Nitratifractor salsuginis DSM 16511: one gene and its partner. The protein of the gene in region 2 interacts with the protein of the main gene of each other region in a pairwise test. Links are inferred from orthologs where the notes say so. Each region holds a gene or a part of one and is shown on either strand. Other genes may lie near its edges.

Region 1 (7,887 bases), 1.3 Mb from region 2 along the record:
CCCTTGCTGCTATTTTGTATATACAATTGTAGTGCAAAGAAGTCAAATAATCAACTGAATCAACCGAGTAAGCGAATAATTGAGAATTGAGAATATGAAGGCTTCATTGGGGCTATGCAAAACTCTTGGCACGCAGTATAAACGAACCCAATGCCCTAATGCCCAATGCCCTAATGCCCCAAATCCAATATCTACCCAATGACTAATGATCAATGGCTAATGACCAAATAACTTGCGACTATCTTCTGCTTCCCAGCAAATGATGGAGAAAGAGGATCTGGGCGAAGAGGGGGGCAAAGATGTTGAGGAGGGGAATGTAGTTGAACAAAGCGGCGATGAGGGCGATGAGGCGGGATTTTTTGGTCTGGCGTTTGAGTTCGGCGGGATCGGAAATAAAGAGGGAGCCCACATCGTAGACCGTCGGTTCACGCAAGAGAATCGACCAGAGCCAGAGCATCCAGAGCTGCCCCAACACGGGAACGAAGATCAGGGGCAGGGTGAAGAGGAAGAGGAGCAGAAAGACGACGCTGGCTTTGAGGGTGTAGTAAAGGGAGCGATGAATGGCGGGGCTGCCCACGGGCTTCACGCCGTAGTCCCGCTCGGCCAGGCGGATAAGAATTTTCTCACTATACAGGGAAGTGAGGATGGAGATGGTAATGATGATGAGCATATAGCCCAGGGCCAGGGCAGCAAGAGCGGCTCCCGTGGCCTGGAACCAGGCCCAATGGCCGACAAGGGGGATCATCGTAAGATAGGAGGCGACAAAATGCTCGAAGGGCTTCCAGAGCAGGCCCAGCACCAGAAGCCAGAAGAGGAAGCTGCCCAATCCCACTTTGAGAATGAAGCCCAGGACCATCGGGCTGAGGATGTCCCGGAAGGTTTTGGCGAGGGTTTGGGAGAAGTTCATAATAAACCTTTTTATATAGGGTTAATGGTTAATAGTGAATGATTAAGGATGGCATTTTTTCAAAATGCTTCTTTAACCATTCACCAAAATAGTAGTGCAGGCTATTTTCTATAATTCCTCATAAATTCTACATACCGTCTGGCCGAGGCGTAGAGCTCGGCGACCTCTTCGTCGCTGAGCTGGCGGACCACTTTGGCGGGGGAGCCCAGGATCAGGGAACGGGGCGGGAAGATTTTGCCCCCCGTTACCAGGGCTCCGGCTCCGACGATCGATTCTCGGCCGATGATGGCGCCGTCGAGGATCGTGGCGCTCATCCCGATGAGGCAGGCATCTTCGACGGTGCAGCCGTGGAGCATCACCCTGTGGCCCACGGTGACGTCATCACCGATGATCGTGGGGTGGCCGTCGCTCTTGTCGGGATTTTTGTAGTGGGTGACGTGGATCATACTGAGGTCCTGGATATTGCTTCGCGCGCCGATACGGATGCGGTGCACATCACCCCGAACCACACAGCCGAACCAGATCGAAGCATCTTCCCCCAGCTCCACATCGCCGATCACCGTGGCCCCCGGAGCGATCCAGCTTCCGGCTCCAAGTTTGGGGCTCATTCCCTGATATTCCAAGATTCGAGGCATTTTGTTTCCTTTCCTTTCTTTTCGTGTTACGTGCTAAGTGTTACGAATTTAATATTCGGTTACTCGGTTATTCGGTTACTCATTACTCGGTTGCTCGGTTATTCTCAGCTCTCCTTGAGCAGTTTCTCCGCCAGCCGTTTGACATAGTTGTTGCCTTTGCTGTTGTTGTGTTTGCGGGTCCGTTCGTAGAGTTTGTTGACATATTTCTCCAGCAGTTCCTGGGAATTGACGGGGCGCTCTCCCTCTTTGGGATGGACTTCGACATAGTCGCCGTCACTCCGGAGTACCCAGCGCAGCTGGTTGTCGGCCAGCTGCAGGGTCAGGATCTGCTCGATACGCTCCGCCAGGGCCGGTTCGATGATAGGAGTCATCAGCTCGATGCGGCGGTCGAGGTTGCGGGGCATCAGATCGGCGCTGGAGATGTAACAGCCCACTTCGTCGTGTTTGAACCAGTAGATACGGGGGTGCTCCAGGTATTTGCCGATGATGGAGGAGACAGTGATATTCTCGCTGACCCCCTCGACCCCGGGCCGCAGGCAACAGATCCCCCGAATGATCAGTTCGATGCGGCAGCCCTTCTGCGATGCTTTGTAGAGGGCGCGGATGATCTCGGGATGGGCCAGGGAGTTGGCTTTGAGGATCATATGCCCCTCGCTGCCGTACTCCGCTTCTTTTTCGATCAGTTTGAGAAGCTTGGGCTTGATCTGGTTGGGCGACATATAGAGGGTCTGGAGCTTGGCGTAGGCGGAGAAGCCGGTGAGGAAGTGGAAAAAGCGTGTCGCGTCGTTGTTGAACTCTTTGCGGGCGGTGAAGTAGCTGATGTCGGTGTAGATCTTGGCGGTGCCGGGGTTGTAGTTGCCGGTGGCAAGGTGGAGATAGCTTTTCAGTTGACCGTTCTTCCTCTTGATCACTTGGGCGATCTTGGCATGGACTTTGAGGCCGGGGATACCGTAGACCACGTGGGCGCCCGCCTCTTCCAGCTTCTTGGCCCAGCGCAGGTTGTTCTCTTCGTCGAAGCGGGCTTTGAGCTCTACCAGTACCGTCACTTGCTTGCCATCCAGGGCAGCGTCGATAAGGGCTTTGACGATGGGGGATTTGGCACCGACGCGGTAGAGAGTCATCCGGATCGCCAGAGTATCGGGATCGGCGGCGGCCTGCTGGATGAACTTCACTACCGGCTCGAAGCTCTCGTAGGGATGATAAAGGATGCTGTCCTGGGCTTCGATGGCGCTGAAGACCTCTTCCCGGTCGAAGGGGGGCAGGGTTTTGGGGGTGTATCCCGGTAGGAGCAGATGGGCCAGGGATTTGTCACCCACGATCTGCCAGAGGGCTCCCAGGTTGAGGGGGATGGATCGGTAGTAGTAGATGTCGCCTTCTTCTACCCGTAGATGGCTGTTGAGAAACTCCACCAGGTCTGGATCGGCATCGCCGGTGAGCTCCAGACGGATGATCTGGCCTTTGTTGCGGCTGCGCAGCCCCTCCTCCATCATCTCCAGGAAATCGTCGGCCTCCTCCTCTTCGATGGCCAGGTCGGCATTGCGCGTGACCCGGAAGGGGGTGCTGGCCACTTCGGTGTAGCCGGGGAAAAGGTCGCCGATGAAGTGCTCGACGACGCTTTCGATGGGGACGAAGGTGTGATCGGCCTTGAGGAAGCGGGGGAGCAGCCGGGGGATGCGCACCAACCCGTGCTTGAGGTTGCCCTCCCGGTCCTGGAGCTTGACCGCCAGGGCGAAGCTGAGGTTGTTGAGGTGGGGGAAAGGGTGGGTGGCGTCGATGGCGATGGGGATGATGACGGGGTAGATCTCTTCGTAGAAGGCTTCACGCATCTTCTCCCGGGTGGCGGCATCCAAGGCATCGAAGGGGCGGATATGGACTCCTTCCTCTTCCAGTTCGGCGGTGATGGTGGTGTAGCGCTCTTCGAGTTCCTGCTTCTCCCGGTGGAGATAGTCTCGGATGGCCTGGAGCTGCTCCGCGGGGGTGAGGCGGTCGGGTCCGGTCTCCTGGATCCCCGCCTTGTAGAGGGAGATCAGCCCGGCGACACGGACCATATAGAATTCATCCAGGTTGGTCCCGTAGATGGCGATGAATTTGAGGCGCTCCAGGGGCGGAAGCTGGGATTTGCGGGTTTGGGCCAGGACCCGGGTGTTGAACTGAAGCCAGGAGAGTTCCCGGTTGATATAGAGGGAAGGGTCTTTCAAATCGAGGGACATAGTTACTCCGAAAATTAGGAATTAGAAATTAGTCGTTAGGAATTATTTGGATTATATCATCTCTCTCAAAATGCAGCGTTTTACGCTGCCCCATAATTTCTCATTTCTATTTTCTCATTATTTAGAGCTTCTTGATCTTGGCAATCTCATCCCTTAGCCTGGCCGCCTCTTCAAAATCAAGCTTTTTCGCTGCTGAGAGCATCTTGGCCTTGAGCTCTTTGACGATGCGCTGGCGTTCGGCTTTGGGCATCTTGTCCGTTTTGGAGTGGCGGTTGTAGAGTTCGCCCGGTTCGGCCACCTTCAGGTCGGTGTCGAGTTCCCGGACGGTGGTTTTGGGGGTGATGCCGTGTTTTTGGTTGTATTCGATCTGCTTTTGGCGCCGGGCCCGGGTAGTTTCGATACAGGCTTGCATCGAGGGGGTGATCCGCTTGGCGTACATCAGCACCTTGCCGTGGACATTTCTCGCTGCCCGGCCTGCGGTCTGGATGAGGGCGGTTTCGCTGCGCAAAAAGCCCTCTTTGTCGGCATCGAGGATCGCCACCAGGCTCACTTCGGGGAGGTCGAGCCCTTCGCGGAGCAGGTTGATCCCCACCAAGACATCAAACTCTCCCAGACGCAGGGAGCGGATGATCTGGTTGCGCTCGATGGCATCCAGGTCGGAGTGCATATATTTCACCCGCAGGCCCAGGTCGTTGTAGTAGGTGGTGAGCTCCTCGGCCATCTTTTTGGTCAGCACCGTCACCAGGACCCGCTCGCCCCGTGTCGTGACCTCCTTGATCCGGTCGTGGAGGTGGGCGACCTGGTTTTCGCTGTCGATCACTTCGATCTCCGGGTCCAGCAGCCCCGTCGGGCGCACCACCTGCTCGGCGATGACGGCGGAGTGCTCCGTCTCCCACTCTCCCGGTGTGGCGGAGACGAAGAGGTAGGCGGGGGCTTTGTCGATGTACTCTTCGAATTTCAGGGGGCGGTTATCCAGGGCGCTGGGGAGGCGGAAACCGTACTCCACCAACACCTCCTTGCGGCTGCGGTCCCCGGCGTACATCCCACGAAACTGCGGCAGGCTCACGTGGGACTCATCCACCATCACCAGATAATCCCTGTGCATCGCTTCGAAATAATCCAGCAGGGAATAGGGGGTCTCGCCCGGCTTCTTGCCCGTCAGGTGGCGTGAGTAGTTCTCGATCCCCTTGCAGACGCCGGTGGTCTCCAGCATCTCCAGGTCGAATTCGGTACGCTGTTTGAGGCGGTTGTACTCCACCATCCGGCCCTCTCGCTCATAGAATTTCAGTCGCTCGCCCAGCTCCTCTTCGATGCTCTTGATGGCCCGGACCATCTTCTCCCTGCCCACGATGAACTGGTTGGCGCTGTAGAGGGTGAACTCCTTGAGCTCGTGGACCTTCTCTCCCGTCAGGGCGTCGAAACCGATGATCGCTTCCACCTCGTCGCCGAAGAATTCGATCCGATAGGCCAGCTCTTCGCTGTAGGCGGGGTAGATGTCGATCGCTTCCCCGCTGACCCGGAAATCCCCTCGGTCAAAGAAGTCGTCGTTGCGCTTGTAGCCCATCTCCACGAATTTGAGCAGGAGTTCGCGTTGGTTGTACTCTTCGCCCACGACGATCTTCTGGACGATGCTGCGGTACTCCTCAGGGCTTCCCAGGCCGTAGTTGGCACTGACAGAGGCGATGACGATGACGTCGTCGTGGCTCAGCAGGCTGGCCGTGGCGCTCAGACGTAGCCGTTCCAGCTCGGCGTTGACGGAGCTGTCTTTTTCGATGAAGAGGTCCTGGCGGGGAATGTAGGCTTCAGGCTGGTAGTAGTCGTAGTAGCTGATGAAATATTCGACGTGGTTGTTCGGAAAGAAGCTTTTGAATTCGCTGTAGAGCTGGGCCGCCAGAGTCTTGTTGTGGGTCATGATGAGGGTGGGGCGCTGGGTCTTCTCGATGATCCGTGCCATAGTGTGGGTTTTACCCGATCCGGTGACACCCAGCAGGGTCTGATAGCGGTTGCCGGCTTCGATGGAAGCGGCCAGTTTCTCGATGGCTTCGGGCTGGTCGCCGGCGGGCTGATAAGGTGCCTGGACTTTGAATTTGGGCATGGATCTCTCTTTCCTGTCTTTCCTGGGGGATAACGCTCTTTTGTAATAATTTGATATTATATCGGAAGCAATCAACCATCGAAAAAAGGATGAAACTGTGACCGCATTGGATAAACTGAAAGAAAAAGTAGAAGGCTGGAAGAGCCGCATCACCGAGTTGGAAGCGGAGAACGAGGCGCTGCGCGGTGCCAACCGGGATTTGACGACACAACTGGAGCAGTGCCGTGAGGGAAGTAGCCAGGAGCTCGAAGCCCTCAAAGCCGAGCGCCAAACCCTGGCCGGCCAGCTTGAGGCCAAGGAGGAGACCATCACGGCGCTCCGGGCCGAATTGGAAGCCAAAGATGCCGAGATCGAGGCGATCATCGCCAAGGTCGAAGCTCTTCTGGAATAAGGAATATCGATGAGAGATCTTACCCTGACTGTCAACGGCCTGCGCTTCAAGGCCAAAAACCTCGACGATGAATTTGCCGCATACGTGGAGAAACTTTTGGAGGAATCGGGTGTCCAGACCAACCGGGACAATCCGGCAGAGAAGCTCTTTCTCGCCTATCTGCGCCTCGCGGCTCAATCCTACAACTACGAAAAAGAGATCGAAGAGATCATCAGCGGTGAATAATCCGGATTCACCCTTTATTGGTTAAGCGTTTCCAGAAACTTTCACACTCTTCCCCGTCTTCTTTTGTCTTTTCTTCGGTGATCAGCTCTATATCTTTTGTCAAGTCATCCAGCTTTTTCAAAAGCAGTGAATCCATTCTTTCTTTGGCCCGATGAGCACCTTCAGCGGCGGTATTGGGCATGAGAATCATAAACTCGGTATCCGCAATCCGGCACACAGTATCGCTGAGACGTGTATCTTCCTTCAAGACTGTCTCGACTTCTAGAATAGCGTCGGCGAGTTTTTCCATATTGTGTCTGTTTTTCTCCTTCACATTGATATGCATACCGGAGAGTGGACGTCCTGTGCGTTCTGACTGTGCGCATAGATGTTTGAAATTCTGATGACAGTATTCACGGTCCTGAAGTTCTTCCCTCGGAGATTGGATGACATACCTACAGACTTGACAGTGCATGTAGTATCTTATGAAATAGACCAGCAGGAGGAAAAGGCCGAGGCTGAGGGCGATGAAGACAAAGAAGAGGTTTCGAATCCGATCCAGGGTGAGTGTATTGGTCCGTTCTATAGCAAAAGTAAGTTCATGTGCACGGGACCAACACTCCAAAGCCTTGGAACTTTCCGGTTTGGAAGAGAGTTCGTGCCAGCAGGAGAGGAGGTTTTGGAAATCTTTCCAGGGTGTGGAGGGACCGACATAGAGCTTCAACTTTTCCTGTTTGCGGTACCATGGTTCGATTGTTCGAAAGTTTTTCTCGATTGCCGACCGAAGCCGCTTACGTTGGGACGCCTCCTGTGTTAAAGTGAGTGCGAGCATCATTGCTCCGTTTTCCGATGTTTTTCGAACGACCGCCTCTCCCTCACCGACAGAGTTTATCTGGTGATAGAGAAAATAGAGAGCTGCCGGTGTCAAAAGTATCCCGATATAGAGTAGCCAGGTGATACGATAGGCTGACCAGATACTATGATTCTTTTTCATAGAGTAGAACTCCTTGTTAGCTAAAGTCGAGTGTAATTATTGCACGATTAACGTTCCACGAAGCGGAATTGGAAATCTGCTGGTGTCGATCAGGCTGCGGAGCCGGTCGCATTGACTGTTCGTTGTCGTGCCGTTGGCTTCGATCACCAAAGTTTCCGTATTCCCTCCCTGATCCTCGATTTTAAGCATAAGACACCTATTGATTCCCCCCCACTGGATATCCAGTTCCGGTTTACCAGCTATCTGTGTAGCATCTCCTTCATTGATTAGTTCCTTTACACTATATGACATCTGAGAAAGATTTGATTCTGTTCTACCTTTAGTGACAGCATAAGCGGCGATGTCTTCTGCCGCTATCATTATATTATGTGCGATGGTAGACATCAGTGCGTCATTTCGAGTTGCGGCTAGTTTGGGAATGGCTACTGCTGCCAAAATTCCGATAGTTACG
Region 2 (9,395 bases):
CTCTGCATCGCTTCGTAAGCGATCCGGATCGTCTCGTCGATCAACGCGTCATCCAGGGCGGTGGAGATGAAGCCCGTCTCGTAACTGGAACAGGCCAGATAGACGCCCCGGTCCAGCATCGCGCGGTGGAACTTTTTGAAATATTCGTTATCCCCGCGCTTGGCATCTTCGAAATTCTTCACCGGCTCATCGGTGAAGAAAAAACCGAACATACTCCCCCGCACTTCGGTCACCAGAGGCAGGCCCGCGCTTCTAGCCGCCGCTTCGAAGCCTTCCATCAGCTTGCGGGCACGCTCGGCCAGGGTCACGTAGAGGCTCGGGTTGGCTTTGAGCTTCCGCAGGCTTGTCAATCCGGCCGCCATCGCCACCGGGTTGCCGCTGAGGGTCCCCGCCTGGTAGACCGGCCCTTCGGGACTGAGCTTGTGCATGATCTCCGCCCGGCCGCCGAAAGCCCCTACGGGCATTCCCCCGCCGATCACCTTGCCCAGGGTCACCAGGTCGGGCCGGACGGTGGTCAAGCCCTGCGCTCCTTTGAGGGAAGCGCGGAATCCGCTCATCACCTCATCGAAGATCAGCAGCGCGCCGTGAGCGTCGCAGAGCTCGCGCAGCCCCTGCAAAAAGCTCTCTTCTGCCGGGACCAGCCCCATATTGCCGGCGATGGGCTCGATGATCACACAGGCGATCCCTCCCTCGCTCTGCTCGAAACAGCGCTTCACACTCTCCAGATCGTTGTAGGTGGCCAGGAGGGTATGCTTGGTCAGGTCCGCCGGCACACCGGGGCTGCTGGGAGCGCCGAAAGTGGCCGCGCCGCTGCCCGCCTGGACCAGCAGGCTGTCACTGTGGCCGTGATAGCAGCCGGTAAATTTGACGAAATCATCCCGTCCGGTATAGCCCCTCGCCAGACGCAGGGCGCTCATCACCGCCTCGGTACCGGAGTTGACGAAACGAACCTTGTCGATGGAATCGAAGAGCTCCACGATCTCTTTGGCCAGGGCCGTCTCAAGCTCCGTAGGTGCCCCGAAGCTCAGGCCCTTTTTGGCAGTTTCGATCACCGCATTTTCAATCTCGGGATCACAATGGCCGAAAATGAGCGGCCCCCAACTCTGGACGTAATCGATGTAGCGGTTGCCGTCGATGTCGTAGAGGTAGGGCCCCTCTCCCCGCTCGATAAAAGGAGGCACGCCCCCTACACTGCCGAAGGCCCGCACCGGGGAATCCACGCCCCCCGGAATGTATCGGTAAGCCTCTTCAAAAGCCGCTTCACTCTTCTCGTAACCCATAGTGCCCCTTTGGATATAATTTCACAAATTGATAATTCGGGATTATACTACATTCCCGAGAGAAATCCCGGTAAAGAGCGGTAGGGCAAGGAGGCGGAGATTCGACGATTAGCGACGGGATTTGTCCTCTCCGTGCTGCTGCATATGACCCTGCTGGGGCTGATCCTCTGGCTCATCCACCAGAGCCGGGTCACCCCCAAAGCAATCAACCGGACCAAGATCACCCTGGATTTGACCCGCTTCCAAACCCTGCCGCCCAAAGCACCGGCCTCCCATCCCAAACCCAGGCCAAAAGCTCTGCCGCCCCGTCCCAAGCCGATGCCGCCGAAACCGAAAAGAGCACAGCCGGCGCCCAAACCGATCCTCCGGCCGAAACCCAAGCCTCGACCGGCCGCCAAAAATCCCGAAAAGAAGATCGCCCGGGGGGAAGAACAAAAGCGGATCCAAAAAACGGACGAGAATCTCACCCAAAACAAAGGTGAGAAAAACAGCAAAAAGATCGTCATAAAAATGACCGAGAAAAAGCCGGCTCCGCCCAGGAAAAAGATCGCAACCACACCCAAAAGGAGCAAGGCGCTTCCCCAGAAGAGACGACCCAAACAATTCAGCCGCCCCCGGAAACCGACGCAGCAACGCAAAAGCCGCCGTGCCGTCCGCCATGTCCCCACCGGCCCCGCCAGCCGCCTCATCAAACGGCTCTACGGCAGCAGCTACTCACGAATGAGTTCGACGCAACGCAAATTCGTCGACGAGAATCTCCGCCGCATCCTCCAGATCTCCCAGCAGACCCTCAACTACCTCGGCTACCCCCAGGAGGCCGCCCGCTTCGGAGAACAGGGAACCAACATCGTGCAGTTCTACCTCCACCCCAACGGTGACATCAGCGGCCTGCGCCTCCTGAGGCGCACCGGCTCCACTTCCCTCGACCGCCAAACAATCGAAGTGATCAAAACCGCCTATATGCACTATCCCAGGCCCAAAACGACTACGAAGATCATTATTTATGTGCGGTACAGGCTCTATTGAGAGTCCCTCGTCGCAAGCACGGGGCTTCGCCCCTCAAGTCGCAAGATTTTTTGTACTAAGTGTTACGTGCTACGTGTTAAGTGATTGCCTTGTCTTTCACCACTCTTTTGTTCGGTTACTCATTGCTCCGTTACTCGGTTACTCGGTTGTTTCAAAGTCTCTGCAACTTCTTCAGCGCCGCCTTGACCAGAGTGGCGGTGTCGCCGCTCTCTCCCGCCAGGGCTTTGCGGATCGCCTCTTTCTTGAAGCCCAGGCTCTCCAGGGCCATGACCGCCTCCTGATGATCGGCCGCGGCACTCCCCTCGGCGGTAGAACCGTCGACGATGAAGTCGGCCAATTCCACCAGGATCCGGCTGGCCGCTTTGGGACCGATGCCGGGGACTCTTTTGAGCAGTGCCACGTCTTTGGCGGCGACGATCTTGGCGAAGCTCTCGGGGGTGAAGGTGGAGCAGACCGCCTGAGCCACCTTGGGCCCCACACCGTTGATCTTGAGCAGGGTGTCAAACATCTTCTTCTCGTTCCGGTCGGCGAAACCGAAGAGGAGATTCGCATCCTCCCGGATGATCTGGGTGACGTAGAGCTTCACCTGCTCCTTGCCCGCAACGGTGTTGGAGGTATTGAGAGAGACATTCACCTCATAGATCAGGCCGCCCACATTGAGATGAAGCCAGGTCGGCTCTCTGGCTTCCACTTTTCCTTCAATTCCCACGATCATCGATCCCCCCTCTTTTTGACACTCATTTTAGAGTATTTTCCCTCAAGCGCGTAAGAAAATGGCTATCTGAAATCCCGATGCTCCTGCCGTCAAGCTCAATTCTTATTCAAGCCCCAACTCTTTCGCCAGATATTCTCCCGTACAGCTTCCGGTCTCCATATAGCCGGCTGCCAACTCTTCGGGAGTCCCGGTGGCGACGATCTGCCCGCCCTTGTTCCCCCCTTCGGGGCCCATATCGATGATGTAGTCGGCATTTTTGACCATATCGAGGTTGTGCTCGATGACGATGACGCTATTGCCCAGCTCCGTGAGGTGGTGCAACACGCCCGTAAGCCGGTCCACGTCGGCGAAGTGCAATCCCGTGGTGGGTTCGTCGAGCACATAGAGGGTCCGGCCCGTATCTTTGCGGCTGAGCTCCTTGGCCAGCTTGATCCGCTGGGCTTCTCCGCCGGAAAGGGTGGTGGCGTTTTGCCCCAGTTTGATGTAGTCGAGCCCCACGTCCATCAGCGTCTTGAGCTTGCCGGCGATGGCGGGGATCGCTTTGAAAAACTCCATCGCCTCGGCGACGCTCATATCGAGCACTTCGGCGATGTTCTTGCCCTTGTAACGTACTTCCAGGGTCTGCTCATTGTAGCGGGCCCCATTGCAGGCGTCGCAGGTGACCATCACATCGGGCAGGAAGTGCATCTCGATCTTGATCTGCCCCTCCCCCTGGCACTTTTCGCAGCGGCCGCCCTTGACGTTGAAGCTGAAGCGTCCTACCTTGTAGCCCCGCAGCTCCGCCTCCTTGGTCTGGGCGAAGAGTTTGCGGATCTCATCCATCACCCCGGTGTAGGTGGCGGGGTTGGAGCGGGGGGTCCGGCCGATGGGGCTCTGATCGAGATAGATCACCTTGTCCAGGTGCTCCAGCCCGTCGATCTCGACTCCCTCAACCCGGTTGACCTTTTTGGCCCGGTTGAGGATCTCCCTCGCGGTGGGCAGCAGGGTCTGAAGGATCAGAGAGCTCTTGCCGCTGCCGCTGACCCCGGTGACACAGACGAAGTTCCCCAGCGGGATGCGGGCGGAGAGATTCTCGATGTTGTTGAGGGTGACATTGCGGATCTCCAGCCACTGCTCCCTGGGCCGCTTTGCGTGGGGGTAGCGGATCTCCTTTTTGCCGTGGAGGTATTGGGCGGTGAGGGTCTTGGCCCGCTTGAGCTTGGCCGGGGAACCGTTGAAGACGATCTGCCCGCCGTGTTCCCCGGCTCCGGGCCCGATATCGACGATATGGTCCGCCGCCAGGATCGTCTCTTTGTCATGCTCGACCACGATGACGCTGTTGCCTTTGTCCCGCAGGGACTGGAGAGTGCGGATCAGCTTGAGGGTGTCGCGCTCGTGCAGCCCGATGCTGGGCTCGTCGAGCACATACATCACCCCCGTCAGCCCGCTGCCGATCTGGCTGGCGATGCGGATACGCTGGGCTTCGCCCCCGCTGATGGTCCGGGCGTCCCGGCTCAAAGTCAGATAACCCAGCCCCACATCGTAGAGGAAGAAGAGCCGCTCCCGGATCTCTTTGAGGATCGGCTCGGCGATGAGCTTCTGCTGCTCGCTGAGGTGGCTGAAGTTGCTCTCGTCGGCGAAGTAGGCGTAACTCTCCTCGATGGGCATATTGACGATATCCGCGATGTTTTTCCCGTCGATCTTCACCGCCAAAGACCGGGGGCGCAGGCGGTTGCCCTCGCACTTGTCGCAGACCTTCTCGGTCATATATTCGGCCAGGTCCTTCTCGTCGGTGAACATTTCGTGGGCAAACTTCACCACCCCGGGCCACTCCCGCTTGAGCTTGTGGCGCTTCCAGGTAAAGTTCACCGGTTCGCTCCCCATCCCGTAGAGCACCTGCTTGCGCTGATGCTCGGGCAACTCTTCCCAGGGAATATCGGTAGGGATATCGTTCTGCTCACAAAAGGCGGTGAGGAATTTGGAGTAGTAGCTCTTGTTGAAGCCGTGCATGATCCGCACCGCCCCTTCGGCGATGCTGCGGGAGGAGTCGATGATCTTGCTCATATCCAGGGTATAGCGGATCCCCAAACCGTCACAGGCGGGGCAGGCCCCTTTGGGGGAGTTGAAGGAGAAGCTCACCGGCTCCAGCGGCTCGAAGCTCAGCTTACAGTCAAAGCACGCCAGATGCTCAGAGTAGTGGAAATCCTTGCGGTCCAGCCCTACTTCTTCGTGGTTGAGCACTTCAATCTCCACTTCGCCGTAACTCTCTTTGAGGGCCTTTTCAATGTCCTGGCCGATCCGCTCTTTGGAGCCCTCCTTGACCACGACCCGGTCGATGACCACCTTGATAGTGTGTTTCTTGGTCTTGGCCAATTCGATCTCATCATCCAGGCGCACCATCACCCCGTCGATCATCGCCCGCACATACCCTTTGTGCCGCAGCGATTCGATCATATCGGCGAAGGTGCCTTTCTTCTCCTTGACCAGGGGAGCCATAATGACCAGTTTGGAGCCCTCAGGCAGACGCAGGACCTCGGTGATGATATCACTGGCACTCATACTGGAGATGGGCTTGCCGCAGTGGTGGCAATACTGCTTGCCCACCCGGGCGAAAAAGAGGCGCAGGTAGTCGTAGATCTCGGTGATGGTCCCCACGGTGGAACGGGGGTTTTTGGAGGTGGTCTTCTGGTCGATGGCAATCGCGGGGGTGAGTCCCTCGATCTTGTCCACATCGGGCTTGCCCACCCGACCCAGGAATTGCCGGGCGTAGGAGCTGAGCGATTCGATATAGCGCCGCTGCCCCTCGGCATAGAGGGTGCTAAACGCCAAAGTCGATTTGCCGCTGCCGCTGATGCCGGTGATCACCACCATTTTGTTCTTGGGGATCTCCAGCTCGATGTTTTTGAGGTTGTGCTCTCGGGCACCCTTGACCTCGATGATGTCGTGATGTTTGCTCATAAACTCTTCAATCCTTGTTTTAATTCTTTATTCTCAACGCTCAACGCTCAAATCTCATTTCGCAAAAAACATCTTATAAACCATGATCGCCAGAATGATCGAATACATAACGACAATGAAAGTTTTATGGCGTTTGTTACACACATGCTCTTTGAGCCAGACTCCCAGATAGACCCCGGCCAAAGATCCGGCTCCCACGATCGCGCCGCTGAGCAGATCAATCTGCCCATGCATCAACCGCCCGATCAATCCCGCCACCGAAGAGAAGACGACGAAAAAGAGCCCGGCGCTGACCGCCTTTTTGACCGGATAGTGCAACAGGCCCGAAAGAAGGGGGATCAAAATGATCGCCCCACCCACCCCGATGCTGATGGCGATGACTCCGATCCCTACCCCGATGACAAAGAGCAGCGCTTTGGGGAGGGATCTGCTCTCCTCTTCATCGCTATGGGCTTTGGAAGTCATCATTCGAATCAAGGCAAAAAGTACAAAGCCGATGAAGACCGTCTGCAGCACCCGATCGGGTACATAAGGGGTGATGTAACCGCTCAGATATCCCCCCAAAAAACCACCGAAACCGACAAAGAGCCCTTCCCCCAGTTGCAGGGAACCCTTCTTGATATTGAGATAGGAGCCGTAGACGGAGCTGAAGACCATCTGCATAATGGAGATTCCGACCGCGTGCTTGAAGCCAAAGCCCATCAACAGCAGCACCGGCACCAGCACCGTACCGCCCCCGATCCCGAAAAATCCCGAAAGCGTGCCGATCCCCATTCCGACAAAGAAAAGGAGTATTTCCATACATATCCTCTATAGAGAAATACGCGATTATACCATCTTGGTAATGTGAACTTTCCAAAAGCGCTATGTTGCCTTATGCCCCTAGCTATACTATAGAAACTTGAGACTGATCCTGAAGCTGTTTGACAATAGCGTTGTAGACTTCAGGCAAGCGTTCTTTATCCCAGGGTATTGAGACACGATAAGCGGGAGTTTTCATCGCCATTTTCGCAAAAAATTCAAAGCGTTCTTTCTTCATAAAAGAAAAACTCACAAAGACACTTTGATAAAAAGCCCTGAACTTTTCAATGCCTTCCAGAGGCCTTACGTCGATTGAATCGTTCGGTTCGCATTGTCTCAACTCAAAAAGGGCTTTGAGAAGGGCAGGTTCCCCGGCAAAATTCTCCACGCGACGCCCCAGAGTTTCCGGTTGTCGATAGGGACGATGGTAAGGGAATGAAGGGTAGACAATAAATTCCCCGTTTTCTTGCTTTATCGGGAGTGTATCATCCGCAAAAAGAGTATGCCCGCGTCCAATGAAATAGTCTGTAAGTGTCGATTTCCCCCCGAAGGAGGGGGCAGAAAAGAAAACCACTCCTCCATCGATTTCCACTGCCCCAACATGAAGCATCGTGTAATTTCTTTCCAATTCAAGCGCGATCGGGAAAAAAGTATGATAAATCCAAAATTGAAGTAATCGGGGGGTAAAGTCTCTTCCTTTTGCATAAAGGATGCGTCTACTTTTGCCATCCCAAACCAGGGTCAAGACATTTACAATCTCCAATCCCCAGTCATGATCTCGCTCAATCTTCTCAGGAGAAGTGTTGCTCAAATAATAGCATCCACGTCCAGACAGATACAACAGAGAGCTTCGTCGCTCAAACCCCTGATATGTGTCGATTTCCCTTACTTCGATCGTGTTTAATCTATCGTTGCCGGAATGAGAAAATTTGAAAGAGTCATACTCTTCTTGCAAACTTTGCTGATCGACAAAGAGGAATTGATGTCCATGTATCATACAAACTTCTTCATTTCTCCCCACATCTGACGATATTCAGTGAACTCAATAGAATATGTGTCGGATTTTTTATAAAATCAGTTTTTCTTTTTGTCAGGTTATTCAGGCGGTTCTCCAAACTTATCTTCAGAATCTTTGGGTTTTGGCGGTTCCCATACCACATCGGCACCGCCTATGAGGTGAGTTCTTTTGACATAGGAAGCTTCATCTTCGGCCTCTTCGTCACCGGTTCCTTCATCTTCGTTCGATCCAGATTCTGCGCTCTCCATTCTCTCCGCATTGAGCGAAGAGTTCTTTTCCTCTTCGGTATTGGAATTTTTCGGGTGAAATCCCCTCTCAACTCCAGCGTTCAGAGCCTCATTTGCATCTATGGCAGAGGATGTGTTCTCTGTTTGGGTTGTCGCTGCGCCCGTAGCGGCAGGTTTTTGATTCACTTTATCAGTATTGAATCTCATAAAAGCGACCACTACCAACACAAGAAGAATCACTCCATATAAAATCGCTCGATTTTTCGGCATAAATATTCGTCCCTTTCTATCAAAACGCTACTGAATCCGGCATTGGAAGGTATATCTGTTTATATTGTCCGTATCCATTAGAATGAATCGGTTTACCATCCTTTTTTAGTTAGATTGGTTTCTGTATAGCGGATATTTCCATTTACTTTGACAAAGTTCACACGCCTCATCTTCTGATCATATTCTGATTTTTATCGATCTTGATAGAGGACCCTTTCTTATTACCAGCCAGATGGATCGCTTGGTGGTCCTCCGAATTGATCGGCTTTTGCCCTAGTAGGCTTGGCCAAGCTGCCCAACACCATTATGGATGGAGCCGAATATGCAGCCTTTTTCAAAAAGTTCCGGCGAGCATTAAGCATCTTGCCATTCAGCTTCTCTCTTTTTTGCTTATTCATTTAGGAGTTCTCCTATGCTTTTGCATATATTTATCATTATATCGAAACCACTATCAATATAATTAAATTCATACATAAATTATTGAATCTAAAAGTCATTTCGGCAGCACGACTGGTTTAAAATCTTCCTCAAGTACCGGCCCCCTGACCCATCGGAATGTCCGGATGTGTTTACCGTCCATATTGAGATTGATCTTATCCAGTTCATCGACACTGTACGTCTGCTTATTGTCCACATCAACCAGAGTAAATTGGTTCTTCATTCCTTGGTTGAGGCCGGTCTCTTTATACCGGATATTTCCATCTATTTTGACAAAGTCCACACGCCTCGCGTCATCAAGTTTAATCCTAATATCCGCATTGGAGAGGTCGACACTCTTTTGATTTTTGACCTGGAAGGTCCAGACAGCTCTTTCATTCGACCCCTTCTCCGGGTAGCTACGATAATCGCTCCAGTAATCACCGCTCTCCTTATCTCCCCAATTATAATGAGGAAAAACCACCTGGAGTGCTGCCGGCCCGTAGGCGGGGATATCGTGTCGGTCTTTTCCATTCCAGCTGTCAACAAGCCGACCGAAAACCCCGGCTGTATTATGCTGATAAACGGTCCCGTCTTCTGCAGTGGCAGAGACTCGAGTACGCATATACCATCCGCCTTCTCCGGCTTTGGAGTCTTTCCCTGTATCGGGATTTGTCTCTTGTTTTTTGTCGGAGGAACCCAAC

The links.
Region 1: the proteins of uvrA (region 2) and uvrB interact in binary tests that used the Escherichia coli proteins (3 or more experiments, as listed by UniProt). The link is inferred for Nitratifractor salsuginis DSM 16511 from one-to-one orthologs.

Annotation. Positions count from the first base shown.
Region 1 is NC_014935.1:2,020,308-2,028,194, reverse strand. What follows is about bases 3,361-6,286. They hold uvrB (excinuclease ABC subunit UvrB), read right to left. Parts: upstream 5,848-6,286; coding sequence 3,874-5,847; downstream 3,361-3,873. Other genes in these bases: NITSA_RS10310 (hypothetical protein), read left to right, coding at 6,248-6,286; NITSA_RS10315 (hypothetical protein), read left to right, coding at 5,945-6,238; NITSA_RS10325 (RNA degradosome polyphosphate kinase), read right to left, coding at 3,361-3,752. In the rest of the region: NITSA_RS10335 (EI24 domain-containing protein), read right to left, coding at 239-907; NITSA_RS10330 (gamma carbonic anhydrase family protein), read right to left, coding at 1,009-1,542; more of NITSA_RS10325, read right to left, coding at 1,647-3,360; more of NITSA_RS10310, read left to right, coding at 6,287-6,463; NITSA_RS10305 (GGDEF domain-containing protein), read right to left, coding at 6,471-7,436; NITSA_RS11660 (type II secretion system protein), read right to left, coding at 7,473-7,887. UniProt on the Escherichia coli protein: The UvrABC repair system catalyzes the recognition and processing of DNA lesions. A damage recognition complex composed of 2 UvrA and 2 UvrB subunits scans DNA for abnormalities.
Region 2 is NC_014935.1:743,176-752,570, reverse strand. Bases 2,924-6,331 are described here. They hold uvrA (excinuclease ABC subunit UvrA), read right to left. Parts: upstream 5,959-6,331; coding sequence 3,124-5,958; downstream 2,924-3,123. Other genes in these bases: NITSA_RS03760 (sulfite exporter TauE/SafE family protein), read right to left, coding at 6,013-6,331; ruvA (Holliday junction branch migration protein RuvA), read right to left, coding at 2,924-3,021. Outside these bases: hemL (glutamate-1-semialdehyde 2,1-aminomutase), read right to left, coding at 1-1,280; NITSA_RS03775 (energy transducer TonB), read left to right, coding at 1,413-2,306; more of ruvA, read right to left, coding at 2,458-2,923; more of NITSA_RS03760, read right to left, coding at 6,332-6,759; NITSA_RS03755 (phosphoenolpyruvate carboxykinase (ATP)), read right to left, coding at 6,845-7,756; NITSA_RS03750 (hypothetical protein), read right to left, coding at 7,855-8,274; NITSA_RS11390 (hypothetical protein), read right to left, coding at 8,496-8,672; NITSA_RS03745 (hypothetical protein), read right to left, coding at 8,768-9,395. UniProt on the Escherichia coli protein: The UvrABC repair system catalyzes the recognition and processing of DNA lesions. UvrA is an ATPase and a DNA-binding protein. A damage recognition complex composed of 2 UvrA and 2 UvrB subunits scans DNA for abnormalities.